3 regions of the Lysinibacillus sp. FW301-JW8 genome follow, and region 1 is predicted to be linked to each of the others. Evidence: riboswitches for the same ligand, from Rfam matches in the RefSeq annotation. Region 1 holds a riboswitch; each other region holds the start of a gene.
The links. Region 1 has a riboswitch for thiamine pyrophosphate ahead of thiW (energy coupling factor transporter S component ThiW). Riboswitches for the same ligand answer to the same signal wherever they lie in the genome.
Positions count from the first base shown of each region.

Region 2: linked by a shared signal. The riboswitch ahead of thiT (energy-coupled thiamine transporter ThiT) and the one ahead of thiW (energy coupling factor transporter S component ThiW) in region 1 are both predicted to bind thiamine pyrophosphate.
Region 3: linked by a shared signal. The riboswitch ahead of thiC (phosphomethylpyrimidine synthase ThiC) and the one ahead of thiW (energy coupling factor transporter S component ThiW) in region 1 are both predicted to bind thiamine pyrophosphate.

Region 1 covers NZ_JBYTBB010000033.1:40,643-43,825, reverse strand. The annotation lists gene AC3WOM_RS14375 (LuxE/PaaK family acyltransferase) at 1-154, opposite strand, end outside; gene AC3WOM_RS14370 (MFS transporter) at 555-1,751, shown strand; TPP riboswitch at 1,827-1,934, shown strand; gene thiW (energy coupling factor transporter S component ThiW) at 2,049-2,537, shown strand; gene AC3WOM_RS14360 (VWA domain-containing protein) at 2,702-3,183, opposite strand, start outside.
Region 2 covers NZ_JBYTBB010000011.1:45,064-48,246, forward strand. The annotation lists gene AC3WOM_RS06715 (helix-turn-helix domain-containing protein) at 1-177, opposite strand, end outside; gene AC3WOM_RS06720 (small protein YxzF) at 310-435, opposite strand; gene AC3WOM_RS06725 (magnetosome magnetite crystal formation protein family) at 961-1,293, opposite strand; TPP riboswitch at 1,418-1,525, shown strand; gene thiT (energy-coupled thiamine transporter ThiT) at 1,644-2,204, shown strand; gene map (type I methionyl aminopeptidase) at 2,389-3,144, shown strand; gene AC3WOM_RS06740 (TspO-related membrane protein) at 3,166-3,183, opposite strand, start outside.
Region 3 covers NZ_JBYTBB010000023.1:45,463-48,645, forward strand. The annotation lists gene AC3WOM_RS11440 (methyl-accepting chemotaxis protein) at 1-1,270, shown strand, start outside; TPP riboswitch at 1,336-1,450, shown strand; gene thiC (phosphomethylpyrimidine synthase ThiC) at 1,590-3,183, shown strand, end outside.

The sequences.
Region 1 (3,183 bases):
GATGTTTAAAATTTTGGGAGATTAAATAACCCTTTAATTCATTGACTTTTTCTTCATCCCATTGAAATAGCTGTTGAGTTGACCCAATGACTGCTGTTACTGGATTAATACCTAATTCTTTTAAATTTTCCATTGCTGCTTGAATAGTTACCATTACATTTCCTCTCCTTTTTAATATCAATTTCTCTCGGGTTTTCAGCTCATGACCTCTTCATGTAGATCAGTAATTAGCCGTTATTACAGGAATTATTAGGGGAATATCAACCATATATAAGGCACTAATTATTACAATTTTTGTCATACAGTTGACATAAAAAGATTAACATAAGAACAAATGATGTAACCCCTAATTCACTACAAGAAAAAAAGTAAATTCCACAAAAAAACTTGTGGAATTTACTAATTGAATACTTAATTATTATTGCAAAATATTTATCATTTATTAGTTTAAGAATAAACCATTGGTCCACTATTTAGTGTAATCCTAACTATTAGCAAACCATTTTTCTTTGTGATAGACTGTACTATATTTGATTAGAAAAGGGGGGTATTCGATGACCCAGCAGAAGTCTAATAAGGCGGCTTTGTATATTTTAATGTTTAATATGTTTATCGCAATGGGGAGTATTGGAATTATTATTCCTGTCATGCCAGAGTATTTAAGAATATTTGGTGCTGCAGGACAAGTTTTAGGCATGCTTATTGCAACGTTCGCCTTAGCTCAATTCGTTTTTTCTCCAATTGCTGGGAATCTTTCGGATCAGTATGGTCGAAAAAATCTTATAATTTTCGGGCTTATACTAACAGGACTTGCACAAATAGGTTTTGGGCTCTCTACAGAAGTTTGGATGCTCTTCTTGGCACGCTTTTTAGGTGGCCTTGGATCAGCCTTTGTTGCACCTCCTATTATGGCATTTGTGGCAGATGTTACAACATATGAAGAACGAGGCAAAGGGATGGGGATGCTTGGTGCTGCCATGTCTCTTGGCTTTATGATTGGACCGGGTATTGGTGGATTCTTATCGCAAGTCAGCTTACATTTTCCATTCTATACGGCTGGAGCTGCGGCTATTTTGGCTGCTATTTTATCGTTCTTTTTATTACCATCTACCAAACCAAATGCAGCACAAAAAATGCATAAGCAAGACAATCTCGCAAAACAAATGGTACGTTCAGTACATATGCCTTACTTTGTTATGCTTATTATTATGATGGTATTCTCGTTCGGAATTGCTAATTTCCAAACGACTTTATCATTATTTGTTACAGATAAGTTTCATTATACACCCGGAGATATTGCTATTATTTTAGTAGTGGGTGGTGCTTTTGGTGTAGTTGTACAAATGTTTGTCATTACCCCACTCTTTAATCGCTACGGTGAAATGAAGGTCGTATTGGTCAATTTATTTATTGCAGCTGTATCTATTTACTTAATATTATTCGTTTCTGGATTTGCCCTTATTTTAGTTGTTGCAACAATCTTCTCTACAGCTACAACATTAATTCGTCCTGCTGTCAACACACTGATCTCCAAGCTTGCTGAAAATGAGCAAGGATTTGCAGCAGGTTTAAATAATGCTTATATGAGCCTTGGGAATATGATTGGTCCAGCATTGGCAGGTATTTTATTCGATTGGAATATGAATAGCCCTTATATATTTGGTGCTATTATTTTGATGGCTTGCTTCTTCCTTGCCCTTATTTGGACAATGAAAAAAGCACCACATCTTATGCAGCCCGATTCTAAATAGTCTGAAAAATCATTGACTATTATTAGCAGTATGTTACATTTATCTTGTTACGATGTTATACACAAATTAAATAATTTTTACCACTAGGGGAGTCTTTAAAAGGCTGAGACATATATTGTCATATATGGACCCTTTGAACCTGATCTAGTTCATACTAGCGTAGGGAAGTGGCGACATCTTGCTTTTTAATATGTAAATGCAAGGCCGCTTCCTATTGTTTTCAGGAAGCGGTCTTTTTGTGTTTAACCAGTTTAGCAGCGATAACCATTCATTTAATATTTCAAGGGAGTGTTACTTATGTCAATTCGAAAATTAACAATCATGGCCTTATTAGTGGCAATTGCTGTAGCAGGTTCTACCTTCGTTTCAATTCCAACAGGGATTGCGCGAGCTTATCCAATACAGCATGCCATAAATGTCATTGGTGCCATTCTACTCGGTCCAGTACCAACCATCATCATTGCCCTTGTCACGGCAATAATTCGTATTCTAACAGGGACAGGCTCCCTATTAGCCATTCCTGGAAGTGTCATTGGCGCATTTTGTGCAGCATTAGCTTATAAATACAGTGGCAAACCTTGGCTAACAGGTGTCGGTGAAATAGTAGGAACTGGGATCATCGCATCCCTCATAGCAGTACCATATGCATATATCTTAATGGGAACATCTGTCGCAGCAATGTTTTTCATGCCTGCTTTTTTGAGCTCTAGTATTATTGGTGCTATTTTAGGTGTGGCCGTTGCTAGTAGTCTACGAAATACTGTACTTATTAAAAATTTCCATTAAATGAACAGGGATTCCTTCCACTCTATTTTGAGCGGAAATCTCCTTTTTGGGATTTCTTCCCCCTAATTTATGAGATGAACCTCCCCTTTTCAAAGAACCACCCAATCATATACAAAAAAACAGTGCAAAATAATCAATCATTTTGCACTGTCATTTAATCCAATTTATCGTTTTTTCATGCCCTTTAATAACTGAGCAACATTCGTATCCTCTGCCTGTATGGTTTTATTCTCTACAAGCGACTCTTTCTTCTTCGACTTAGCAAAGATGCCCCAGCCAAAGCGGCGAATCGTAATATCGATGAAGAAGAATAACATACCTGCTAATATAAGCCACGTTGCTATATTTTGCCGGTCTGCCCCTTTCTTCGTAAATTCACGAAATACCTCCTTCGGTTCTTTCAAAACAGAGCCACCCGTTTGCTTTGTCAGTTCTTCCACCAGCTTATCATTTACTGGTTGTAACTCATATTCAGCACTATAAGGTACACTTATCCCTGCCTGATAAATAGCTTGATCTTCATCAGCAATACGGAAGAAAATGAGTCCTGGCTCTGCTTGCACAACTGCCCGAACCTGTGAGGCTGAAATGGCCTCAAGCTGTGTTTCAAGTTCTTCCCCTGCTTCATTGACAGCTACAATATCTA
Region 2 (3,183 bases), on a different contig from region 1:
TAGACGATTAGTTTCTGTATTTAACATAAACAATACCCCTGCATCAGCACCGTCTATCACATGAAGTACCTCATTCATTAATTTTTCTAATACTTGGTTAATATCGAGTGTTGAAGTAAGAACCTGTGCTGCCTTAACCAAGCTCATTAATTGTTTTTCACTATTTATTTTTAACAACCCCTCATCTGTAGTGCTAAACCCTATTTTAATATAAATCTGCTATGCCAAGTACAAATTAGAAAAAAGTTATAGAGTCAAAAAAAAGAATCTGCTGGGAAAAAGATGAGCAGATTCTTTATTTGGGATGTATTATTTCTTATAGCTGTTTTTTGGAGAAGAGGGGGCTCCTTTTTTCGCAGCAATTACTTTTTTGACAATTGGTATAACGATAGGTGCTAATTTTACGGCGGTTTTGACAACTTTAGATACTTTCATAAAAAAACAGCTCCTTTTACTAAAAGTTCTACCTGTTTATCTTCATTCAGCAGAAGACTCCCACCTCTATAGGGTGAGATGAATGCGGTTTTGGTTTCTTTTCAGTGGGTGTCCAAACACCTACTGAAATAGAGGAACTCAGTCTAAGAACGCCACGTCCTGTGGCAATTTATCTGTGCGAAAGCGAAGCGACAGCAACACACAACTGAGTGACCAACATCATGTTGCTGCAACTGCGTTAGCACTACGCTTTCGCACAAAAAACATCATGTTGCTGCAACTGCGTTAGCACTACGCTTTCGCACAAAAAACATCATGTTGCTGCCGCTGCGTTAGCACTACGCTTTCGCACAAAAAACATCATGTTGCTGCCGCTGCGTTACACTACGCTTTCGCACAAAAAACATCTGTTGGCCCAAAGCCTCCAGCGGATGTCACGGATTTTCAAAAGAATGAATTGTGCCTGCACAATTCAAAATCCGGACGCAATTACGCCAAGGCGAAATTGATATTAGAAATGAAACATTAACGAATAACGCGAACAGCTTGCACTATATTCCAAATAACAATCCCTAGTGAGACAAGTAAGTAAATGGCAAATGATGCAAACCAAACGATCATAAACGTATTGCTACCTGATTGTGGATCAAAGGTGTTAAACGATATGGTTGAGAAGACAAAGACAGCAAAGAAGATGATACCAAATACAAACGGGATTAAATGCGATATAAGTGCTCGAATAGAGTGTCTTTTTACGTCGCTATCTTTAGAAACAAAGTAAACAATTAATGGCACAATAAAGGGTGCAAAAAAAACGCTGAGATAACTAAAGGCAGATAAAATTTTTTGGTTCTCCATAGTTGTACCTCCTTTTTTAATATTTACGCATGAAAAACAGCAAAGTTTCAAAAAAAATTGTGAAAGAGAGTTGTAATCATATCCATGTTTGCGTACAATGAGGTTGTTCAAATAAAAAAGATGTAACGACCACAAGGGGAGCTGATGATGTCAGCTGAGACTGGGCACGTAATGCCTTAACTCTTTGAACCTGTAAGTTAACACTTGCGTAGGGATGTGGATAGAAACCGACACTTGTACGATGTGAGGCTCTGTCCTGGCATTGTTTTTTTTTGCCAGATAGAGTCAAAAAGTAATTTGATTTCTATTCCTGCTCTTGTATCCTACATCGGAACAAAGGAGAGAATAATATGGACAAAAAAAGACTTTTAATGCTTGTGGAGATCGCGATATTCGCAGCGATTGGCCTTGTGCTTGATCAGATTTCCTTTAAAGTATGGGCACAAGGCGGCTCTGTTAGTCTAGTGATGGTACCAATAATTTTAATAGCCTTTCGCTGGGGTCTTTTACCTGGTCTGACAACGGGCTTACTTATTGGTGTTATGCAAACAATGTTTGGTGCTACAGTTGTGCATTGGTTACAAGGCTTACTCGATTATGGCGTTGCCTTCACAATAGTAGGCTTGGCTGCAATCGTACGTCAACCAGTTCTTGAGGCTGCAAACAATCTAAACAAAACGAAAATGGCGGTATATATTATTGTTGGAACTGTATTAGCAGGATTTTTACGCTATGCAGCACATACCATTGCTGGCGCTGTATTTTTCTCGGAGTATGCTGGCGATCAAAATGCATGGATTTATTCAATTATTTATAATGGAACATATATGCTACCAGCAACAGTTTTAACTGCCATTGTTGGTGTTCTGTTATTTACAGCAGCACCACAATTAATGCAGCGAAAATCATAAATAATCTACCCTTCACAGTAGTGGAGGGTTTTTGTATCGTATTTAACTACTCGCTGTGAAATATTGCTACATTTTAGCACTTTGCAATTTATGAGGGCATACAATATTTAAAGCGTTTAACGTTTTATGTCAAACAAGTTATGTTATATTAAAGAGTAGATATTAGATGAAAGGGACGTTAAAAATGATTGTAAAAACGCAAGAAGAGATTGAAGCCTTTAAAAAAATCGGTCGTATTTGTGCTGAAATTCGTGAGGCAATGAAGGCTGCGACAAAACCTGGTGTAACAACACTTGAACTCGATGAAATTGCTGGCCGTATGTTTGCTGAGGCAGGAGCAATTTCTGGACCTAAAGGAGAATATGACTTCCCAGGATACACATGTATTAGTGTCAACGAGGAGGTAGCACATGGTATTCCAGGAAAACGCGTGATTAAAGAAGGAGACATCGTCAACATCGATGTATCTGGTTCATTAAATGGCTACTTTGCAGATACAGGCATTTCATTTGTAGTGGGAGAAGGCTACGAAGATAAAGAAAAGCTCTGTCGTGTGGCAAAAAGTGCCTTTGATCGTGCCATGACAAAAGTAAAGGCTGGATCAAAATTAAATCAAATTGGTAAAGCTGTTGAGCGTGAAGCATATGCTAATGATTTAACAGTCATTATGAACCTAACAGGTCATGGCTTAGGGCTTTCCTTACATGATGAGCCAAATCATATTTTAAACTATTATGATGCATGGGATTCTACAATCATGAAAGAGGGCATGGTACTTGCGGTTGAGCCTTTTATCTCAGCAAAAGCAGAGCATATTGTTGAAGCTGGTGATGGCTGGACATTCGTTACTCCAGATAAATCACTAGTTGCCCAAATCGAACATTCAATTATTGTGACAAAAGACAAACCAATTATTTTAACTTCATTGGATGAGGCATAAATTAAAAATCCTGCTGCCCAATTATTTGGGGGAGGCAGG
Region 3 (3,183 bases), on a different contig from region 1:
TTATGCACCTGTTAGAGCAGAAAATGGTGAAATTGTTGCATATGTTGGACTAGATATTGAGAGCTCCATTATTTATGGCATTCAAAAATCTGCTGTAACAAAGTACTTGCCTATACTTTTAGGCATTGTCATTTTATTGAGTGTCGTTATGATGACGACATTGTATTTGTATATGCGAAAATCACTGAAGCCAATATTTATCATGAAACGAGCAACAATAGCCTTTACAGATGGAAATATGGCAGAAGCTCAACATATATTGGATGAAATAAGCTTTGAATCAAATGATGATATTTCTGATTTTAGCAGCAAATTTAAAGAGATGATGCAATCCATGCATCAAATTATATTTAACCTTTCGGGGATTGGCACAGATATTTCTAAGGCCACTGATAGTTTACAGGAGGTAGGGAATAATGTGCAGCACTCAAGTAACAGGCTGATTGAAAGTGCAGGGGGAATAGAGGAGAGTGTGGATCGACAAAGAGACCTAGCGACACATTCCTTTAAAACAATTGAAGAGATGACGGCAGGAATTATGCAGATATCAGCCTCTGTTTCTTCCGTTATGAAAAGCTCCTCCAATACAGCGAATCTTGTGAAACAAAGTCAATCGGAAGCGACAATGATTACGGATCGTATGAATGGCGTGGCAGATTTGGTGACGCATACGGCAAATAATGTGAATATTCTTGGTGAAAGATATAGCACAATCGAAGAAATGATAGGTGTTATTCAAAGTATTGCCGATCAAACAAATTTATTGGCGTTAAACGCGGCGATTGAGGCAGCGAGAGCAGGTGAACATGGTAAAGGCTTCGCTATTGTCGCGGAAGAGGTGAAAAAACTGGCGGAAATGACAAAGCTGTCGGCAGAAGATATTCGTCAGCATATATATGAATTTAAAATAGTGACAGAGACGGTGTTAAAAGAAATGGACCATAGTACTGTTGAAGTTAAAGAGGGAGCTCATTTAGTGATGGCTATTAGTGATGAGCTAGATCATTTGTTTGAAGCAGTAAAAGTAGTTGAGGAAGATGTTCAAAATGTTTTTGAGGTTACAAACACAATGTCCAAAAACACGAACGTCGTTTTATCGGCATTAGAGCAAACTAATGAGGCATCCGAGGCTGTTTTGTTGGAAACAAAAGAAGTAGCCGATGCATCTAAGTTGCAAGAATTATCATTGGGTCAACTAAGTAGAACGATTCATGAATTAACGGAGCAGGTAAAGCGTTTAGAGTTTATGAAGCAAAAATATAAACTCTAAAGTAAAAAATAGTAATGAAGCTTCCATCTCTTAGCAATATCTGTTACACTAGCATCAAACTTAATAGCATTAACTAGGGGAGTCTGATGAGTCAGGCTGAGAGGGAAACGCATAGAGGTTTCTTGACCCTTTGGACCTGATCTGGCTCATACCAGCGTGGGAAAGTTAAGAAATTATTGCGAGCTCTTTACAATGCGATAATTATACCTTTTACAATCATAGCCGGATCCAAAATTTTTTGGATTCGGTTTTTTTATTTTTATTGGGTGAGCTAGATTCGGTCCTTGTATGAATTTTCTATAAGGGAGAGAAGCGGGTCATGACAACAATTAGCGAAAAGAACATTACCATTATGTCAAGCTTTGATGGTAGCAAAAAGGTTTATGTAGAGGGATCAAGATCAGATATTTTAGTGCCGATGCGTGAAATTGCATTAAGTCCAACGACAGGAAGCTTTGGAGAAGAGGAAAATGCACCAGTCCATGTGTATGATACGAGTGGTCCATATACTGACCCTGCCTATAAGGTAGATATTACGAAGGGCTTGCCAGCGTTGCGAAGTGAATGGATTAGAGAACGAGGGGACGTAGAGGAGTATGTGGGGCGTACTATTAAACCAGAGGATAATGGTTTCCGCAAAGCGGATGATCCGCGTATAAAGGAAAATACCTTTCCGGATTTATCAAGAAATCCTCTGCGAGCTAAAAAAGGTAAAAATGTAACACAGCTTCATTATGCACGAAAGGGAGTTATTACACCTGAAATGGAGTTTGTAGCTATTCGCGAAAATATGGATCCTGAATATGTTCGCTCGGAGATTGCGGCGGGGCGTGCCATTATGCCTTCTAATATTAATCATCCTGAGGCAGAGCCAATGATTATAGGACGTAATTTTCATGTGAAAATTAATGCCAATATTGGGAATTCAGCAGTGTCATCATCTATTGCAGAAGAGGTAGAGAAAATGACATGGGCAACACGCTGGGGCGCTGATAATATTATGGATTTATCGACTGGTAAGCACATTCATACGACACGTGAATGGATTATCCGAAATGCTGCGGTGCCGGTTGGAACAGTGCCAATTTATCAAGCGCTTGAAAAGGTAAATGGTATAGCTGAGGATTTAACGTGGGAGGTGTATCGAGATACGTTAATCGAGCAAGCAGAGCAAGGGGTTGATTACTTCACGATTCATGCGGGTGTACTATTACGTTATGTACCGCTAACGGTAAATCGTGTGACAGGTATTGTGTCACGGGGAGGTTCAATTATGGCCCAGTGGTGCTTATATCATCATCAAGAAAACTTTTTATATACACATTTTGAAGAAATCTGTGAAATCATGAAAACATATGATGTTGCCTTCTCGTTAGGGGATGGTTTACGTCCCGGATCAATTGCAGATGCCAATGACGAGGCACAGTTTGCAGAGCTTGAAACGTTAGGTGAATTAACACAGATTGCCTGGAAGCATGATGTACAGGTGATGGTGGAGGGACCGGGGCACGTGCCAATGCATTTAATTAAAGAAAATATGGACAAGCAGTTAGAGGTGTGTAAGGAGGCTCCTTTCTATACTTTAGGACCACTGACAACAGATATTGCACCAGGCTATGACCATATTACATCAGCTATTGGTGCTGCAATGATTGGATGGTTTGGTACGGCAATGCTATGCTATGTGACACCAAAAGAGCATCTGGGCTTACCAAATCGAGAGGATGTTCGTGTAGGGGTGATTACGTATAAAATTGCTGCACACGCTGCTGATTTAGCGAAGGGGCATCCAGGAGCACAACAGCGAGATGATGCGCTTTCAAAGGCACGCTTCGAATTCCGCTGGCGTGATCAATTCAACCTGTCTTTAGATCCAGAGCGTGCAGTTGAATATCATGATGAAACATTACCAG